DNA from 2 places in the Marivita sp. S0852 genome. Region 1 is predicted to be linked to the other one. Evidence: riboswitches for the same ligand, from Rfam matches in the RefSeq annotation. Region 1 holds a riboswitch; the other holds the start of a gene.
What was found. Region 1 has a riboswitch for thiamine pyrophosphate ahead of ACG74X_RS12970 (thiamine ABC transporter substrate binding subunit). Riboswitches for the same ligand answer to the same signal wherever they lie in the genome.
Positions count from the first base shown of each region.

Region 2: it holds a riboswitch for thiamine pyrophosphate, as region 1 does, so the genes downstream of both, thiM (hydroxyethylthiazole kinase) here and ACG74X_RS12970 (thiamine ABC transporter substrate binding subunit) in region 1, are expected to answer to the same signal.

Region 1 covers NZ_JBIQWA010000005.1:246,834-250,237, reverse strand. Annotated here, with positions in the region: gene ACG74X_RS12980 (DMT family transporter) at 1-698, shown strand, start outside; gene aroC (chorismate synthase) at 749-1,849, opposite strand; TPP riboswitch at 2,033-2,131, shown strand; gene ACG74X_RS12970 (thiamine ABC transporter substrate binding subunit) at 2,168-3,157, shown strand; gene ACG74X_RS12965 (thiamine/thiamine pyrophosphate ABC transporter permease ThiP) at 3,133-3,404, shown strand, end outside.
Region 2 covers NZ_JBIQWA010000001.1:195,418-198,821, reverse strand. Annotated here, with positions in the region: gene thiE (thiamine phosphate synthase) at 1-507, opposite strand, end outside; gene thiM (hydroxyethylthiazole kinase) at 504-1,280, opposite strand; TPP riboswitch at 1,326-1,414, opposite strand; gene ACG74X_RS00970 (hypothetical protein) at 1,662-1,955, shown strand; gene ACG74X_RS00965 (hypothetical protein) at 1,963-2,340, shown strand; gene ACG74X_RS00960 (hypothetical protein) at 2,362-2,547, shown strand; gene ACG74X_RS00955 (APC family permease) at 2,544-3,404, shown strand, end outside.

The sequences.
Region 1 (3,404 bases):
TGACACCTTTGCAATGGCGCGCCACGATCCTGTTCGGGATTTGTCAAAACGCGCTGTACCTCGGGTTGAATTTTGTCGCCATGCAAAGCATCGAAGCATCCCTTGCGGCCATCATCGCGTCCTCCATGCCGCTTCTGGTGGCGTTGGCAGGCTGGCTCTTTGTCGGCCAGCGTGTGTCTGCGCTGGGCGTTGCCGGTCTGATTGCAGGTTTCTGCGGGGTTGTGATCATCATGGGTGCGCGATTGGGCAGCGGTGCAGACCTGTTCGGGGTTGGCCTGTGCGTCATCGGTGTGATTTCGCTGACGGTGGCGACCATGGCGCTCCGGAACGCAAGCTCTGGTGGCAATTTTGTTATGGTGGTCGGGCTGCAAATGCTGGTGGGCAGTGCCGTTCTCTGGCCCGCAGCACTGCTTATGGAGACTTTTGCCGTCACATGGTCGCCCAAACTTGTGCTGGCCTTTGTCTACACGACGCTGGTGCCCGGTCTGGCGGCAACGCTGGTCTGGTTTTGGCTGGTGAACCGGATCGGTGCCGTCAAGGCCGCCACATTCCATTTCCTCAACCCGTTTCTTGGCGTCGCCATCGCGGCGGTCGTGCTGTCTGAGACGCTCGGCCTGTCGGACATCATAGGTGTGGTGATCATCACGATGGGTATTCTGGCGGTGCAACTGTCCCGTCAGGGGTTACATCGGCACTAGGGCGGGTTTCCCGCGCGTGTCACCAGCAAGAGAGTTATGGCGTAAAGCGCCTACCCGATTGGTCCCCGGTTTTCACCAATCTGACCGCGGTGCAGCAACATATGGTCAAGAATGACGCAGGCCATCATCGCCTCGCCCACAGGCACGGCGCGGATGCCCACGCAGGGGTCATGGCGCCCTTTGGTGATGATTTCGGTCTCTTCACCGGATTTGGTGATGGTGCGCCGGGTGGTCAGGATGGAAGAGGTCGGTTTTACCGCAAAACGTACCACGATGTCCTGGCCGGTCGAGATCCCCCCAAGGACACCGCCTGCGTGGTTCGAACTGTATTCCGGCCCGTCTGGCCCTGTAAAAATCTCGTCCGCATTGGCGGTCCCGGTCAAGGTGGCTGAGGCCATGCCTTCGCCGATCTCGACACCTTTGACGGCGTTGATGCTCATCATGGCCGCCGCAAGATCGGTGTCGATCTTGCCATAGATCGGCGCGCCTAAACCTGCGGGTACGCCGCGCGCCACCACTTCGATGATGGCCCCCACGCTTTCGCCGGATTTGCGTAGCCCATCCAGATAGGTGGCCCAATCCGATGCCGCCTGCGCGTCGGGCACCCAGAACGGATTGTTGCCGATCTCGTCCCAGTCGAACCGATCCCGATCAATTGCGTGCGGCCCCATCTGGGTCATGTAGCCGGTGATCTGCACCTCGGGCAACAGGGCCTTGATCGCCTCGCGCGCAAGGCCACCCGCCGCCACCCGCGCCGCCGTTTCGCGCGCCGAGGACCGTCCGCCACCGCGATAGTCGCGAATGCCGTATTTCTGCCAATAGGTAATATCGGCATGGCCGGGGCGGAATTTCTCCATGATGTCCGAGTAATCCTTGGACCGCTGATCGGTATTTTCGATCATCAACTGCACCGGCGTGCCGGTTGTCTGGCCCTCGAACACGCCGGAGAGGATTTTTACCTCATCCGCCTCGCGCCGCTGCGTGGTGTATTTGTTCTGTCCTGGTTTGCGCTTGTCCAGCCAGTGCTGAATCATCCTGGCATCAATCGGCACACCCGGCGGGCAGCCGTCTACGGTCGCGCCAAGGGCTGGCCCATGGCTTTCACCCCAGGTGGTGACACGGAAAAGATGTCCAAAACTGTTCAGGCTCATACACAGGCTCCTTGACTGACCTGTGTCCTAGGGCAGGGGGCGTTTGGCCTCAAGATGTTTCGAATGAGCTGTGCTCATCCGACAGGTTGGGGGACCAGTCCCCCAAACCCCCTGAGGTATTTCCGGCCCAAAGAAACTCCAGGCGGCAGGGGCTTGAAGCGGCGGTCATTGACGGCTACGACTTGGATCACCTCGGGGTGCCGATCCTGGCTGAGATGCATATGCGAACCCGTTGAACCTGAACCGGTTAACACCGGCGGAGGGAAGGTCCGGATAGTCTCCTGTCTTGCCCTCTCGCCGCAATATAGGAGGATGCCCATGAAGCCGGCCCTTGTTTTTGCTGCGGGATTTCTTGCGTCGACCACGTTTGTGGCGGCACAGGACACACCCGTTCTGACCGTGTATGCGGGGGATTACATTACCTCGGAATGGGGGCCTGGCCCCAGAATCGAAGAGATGTTCGAGGCGCAGTGCGCCTGTGATCTGCAGTTCAAGCCCGGTGATCTGTTGCCGCGTATTCTGCTTGAAGGCGAACAGACCGATGCGGATATCGTCTTTGGTCTGAACACTGACGTCACCAAACGCGCCCGCGAAACCGGGCTGTTTGCGCCGCATGGGCAGGATGTGTCGTCCCTGACCTTGCCGATCGACTGGACCGATGAGCTGTTTTTGCCGTTCAATTATGGGCACACCGCCTTTGTTTATAATGAAGAGCGGATTTCAGCGGTCCCGGACAGCTTTGATGCCCTGCTGAACGCGCCCGATGATCTTAGGATCGTCATTCAGGACCCACGGTCGTCGGTTTCGGGGCTCGCTTTGGTGCTATGGGTCAAGTCGATTTACGGCGATCAGGCGGAAGCGGCGTGGCAAAAGCTGGCACCCAAGGTGCTGACGGTGACCAAAGGCTGGTCCGAAAGCTATGGCCTGTTCACCGATGGTGAGGCCGACATGGTGCTGAGCTATACCACCTCACCCGCCTATCATATTATTGCCGAAGACGATCGCACCAAGAAGGCGGCGATTTTTCCCGAAGGACATTATTTCATGGTCGAAGTGTCGGCCAAGCTTGCAGGCAGCGATGTGCCGGAGCTTGCGGATCAATTCCTTGAATTTCAATTGTCAGAAGAGTTTCAGACGATGATCGCGACCGGCAATTGGTCGTTCCCGGCGAGACTTGACCGGGCGCAATGGCCTGACGGGTTCAAGGAATTGACCCTGCCGGAAAAGGTGCTGTTTTATTCGGAGGATGAGGCCGCTGCGCTGCGGGATGAAGCGGTTGAGGAATGGCGGCGCGCCTTGTCTCAATAGTCGCCGCACTGACTGTGGCCGGGCTGGTGATTGGCCCGGTCCTAGCAGTCGGTCTGCGCGCAGAAGCCTTTTCAGGCTTTCGGGCCGCCGATTGGCAGGCTCTGAGGTTCACCCTTGTGCAGGCCACGCTGTCGGCGGTTCTGAGCGTCGGTTTCGCCATTCCATTGGCCCGGGCGCTGGCCCGACGGCAGTTTGCCGGGCGTGGGATGCTGGTGGCGTTATTGGGGGCACCTTTTATCCTGCCTGT
Region 2 (3,404 bases), on a different contig from region 1:
CAAGCCGCCAATCGCGACGTTTGGCATTGATGACAGAGCGACCAGATGCGCCAGCCCGTCAAAGCCGATTGGCGCTTTGTGATCTGTTTTGGTTTCTGTTCCAAAAACCGGCCCAAGGCCAAGATAATCCACAATGGACGGGTCCGCGGCCGTGACGGACTGTTCGGTTTCGCAGGACAGGCCCAATATCTTGTCCGGCCCCAACCGCGCCCGCGCCTGTGCGGGTGTCATGTCGTCCTGGCCAATATGGGCACCATCCATATCGGCAAGGATTGCAGCCTCGACATCATCGTTGATCACCAAAGGCACGCCACTGCCGGATAGAACCTCGCCAAGCGCACGCGCCAGCGACACGCGCTCGGCTGTCGTGGCGGTCTTGTCGCGCAGTTGCACCATGCTCACGCCACCGGCAACGGCCTGCCGGACGGTTTCAACAACGCCGACAGAGCCGCAAAGCTGCGGATCGGTTACCAAATAGAGGCGGAGATTGCGGCGCAGGGACGTCATTCGTTCACCACCGCGTTCAAATCGTCGGGCTGTGTTGCCGCTAACGCGTCGATGAAGTGCATCTGAAAGCTGCCGGGGCCCTGCGCCTTGGCCGCTGCAGCGCTGCCTGCCACCTTGAAATGCGCCAATGCGCCCAACGCGGCATCGAACGGCGAACCAACCGCTGCATAGGCTCCCATCAGTGCGGATTGCGAACATCCAAGCGCCGTGACCAAAGGCATGATGTCAGAGCCGCCGGTGACATGCGCCGACCGTGTGCCATCGGTGACCAAATCCACCGGCCCGGTAACCGCAACAACGCTGTCAAATGTCTTGGCCAGGGTATGCGCGGCACCTTCGGCTGCCATGACGCTGTCGCCGCTGTCCGCGCCCTTGCCGGCTCCGGCCTGACCAGCAAGTGCAAGAATTTCCGAGGCATTTCCCCGGATTATGCTTGGACGCGAGGCCAGCAAATCCTGCGCAACGCTTTTGCGATAGCCACTGACGAAATGCGCAACCGGATCAAGCACCCATGGGATGCTGTGTGCGTTTGCTGTTTCGGCTGCCGAGGTCATGCTGCTGACCCAAGGGGCAGACAGTGTGCCAAGATTGATCATCAGCGCATTACAGATGGGTGTGAAATCTGAAATCTCTTCGGCCGCGTGAAGCATGGCAGGTGATGCACCCGCCGCCAGAACGACATTGGCCGATATGTTCATCGCCACATAATTTGTGATGCAATGCACCAAAGGGCTTTGGGCGCGCAACGGGGTCAGTAGGTCAGACAGGCTCATGGTGTCTCTTTCTCGTCAGGCGAAAAAAAGCACGCGTCCGCTGGTATTCAGTGACTGTGACCTCCCTCCGCCAGCATTATCTGGTTCAGGTTCAAAGGGTACGTCTCAGCTTTGCAGCGCCCCTGGTAACTGAATGAATAACCCAACTGCGCTGTTGCGTCAAACCGGTGCGAAGGGGGCGCGACACGAAATCCGAAACAGAGGTCCGACGTCGCATTTTGCCGGGTGAAACGCCCGAAAGCGCGGGCGTTTCAGTGTTTCTTGCAAGGCCCCTAAGAGGAAAAAGTTTTGACCTTGAGGAAAACCGATGTAACGTCGCGTCATAAAATTCAATTCACGCGGGCCGTTTTCAAGCCCGCTCATTCTTGGGAGGGACAGAAATTGACTGACAGTATGAGAGCCAGAATTGACCGGATGTTCAAAGGTGACGTGGTGTTTGCCAGCGCCTTTGTCGTGGGACTCTGGTGTATAATCATCTTCGTGTACGGCAGCATCAGACCGCATATGGGCGACAACGGAATTAGCACTGTTTTGCTTATTGCGGGCGGACTTGTGTTGCTGTTCAACACGGCCGCCATTGTCGCGATGGTCCGGCAATACTCCAACGAGAAAGATTTTATCTACGGATTGGACATTCGCCATCTTGATGAGATGCGCGAGATGAAAGGGAAGTGACCGGACAATGAGCAAGAAATATGAACCGCCAATCCAGAGCAGTGCCGGGCAGATCTTTGATTCTCTCTTTCTTCTCGCTTTGGTTTATGTCGCCCTTTTCATTCCGCTGATCCTTGGCCTGACCGGTGCCGGCGTGACAACCAACGTGCCAGACGAGGTGACGTGGGAAACGCTCGAACAGAATGAAGTGATGCAGACGCAGTGGGAAAAGCTAGGCTACACGCCGGAAACCGCCGCAGAACTGATCTCGACCAAGTTCGATTACAGCATTGATCCTTTCATGCTGATTGTGACCGGCATCGTGATTTTCGGATATTTCATCTTCATGGTGAAGGTATCCGAGAAGGAATATCGCCAGGTCATTCGTGAAAAATTCGACAGCTGAGTGCGACGGGAGACATAGAAAATGTGGGTATTAATTGAATATGCGGCCTGGGCCGCCTCTGCCGGTGTCTTGTTGTGGCTGGTGATGGACGCAGCGCGGGTGAACCGCGAATTTGATGAAGACACTCTGTTGTCCTCGAAAGAGGGTGTTGATGAATTGCTTGAGCATGGCGAGGTGCCTGAAGCACAGGAAGGGACCAAACTATGAGCGTTGAAGCAACAAACGCAGCCGCAAGCGCAAGCGCAGGCGAAGAACGCGTCGGCCTGCTTCGGGTCCTTGGCCCGGTCCATATCTGGGCTCTTGGGGTCGGTATCGTTCTGGTCGGCGAATTCATGGGCTGGAACTTTTCCGTGGGTAAAGGGGGTGCCTTTGGTGCGCTGATTGCGTGCTGGGTGATCGGCCTTTTGTACACCTGTGTGGCGATGATCGACTCGGAAGTGACATCGACAGTGGCCGCTGCTGGTGGCCAATACGCGCAGGCCAAACATATCATGGGTCCGCTGATGGCCTTCAATGTCGGGCTGTACCTTGTGATGGCCTACACCATGCTGGAAGCCGCAAACGCGATTGTGGTCGGAGACCTTTTGGTCATTCTGGCCGAACAAACCGGCTATGAAGGGCTTGATCCGCGTCCGTTCGTGCTTTTGATAATCTCGCTTCTTGCGCTGCTGAACTATCGCGGCGTGTTCATGACCCTGAGCCTGAACTTCGTGATCACTGCTGCGGCCTTTGTCTCGATCCTGATCCTGTTCATCGGCGTACAGCCCTGGAAGCCGGGTGCGATCCTTCAGCACCAGGGTTTGTTAACAGAGCTGCCCTACGGCTGGATTGGCGTTATCGCGGCGTTTCAGTTTGGGATTTGGTACTATCTTGGCATTGAGGGCACCTGTCAGGCTGCCGAAGAAGTCCGTTCGCCAAGCCGCTCTTTGCCGCTGGGCACGATGACTGGCATTATGACGCTGCTTATCGCCGCGACCCTGACCTGGTACATCTCTTCGGGATTGTTGCCGTGGCAATATCTCGGGCAGGCGACAGTGCCGCTTTATGATGCAAGCCGCATGACT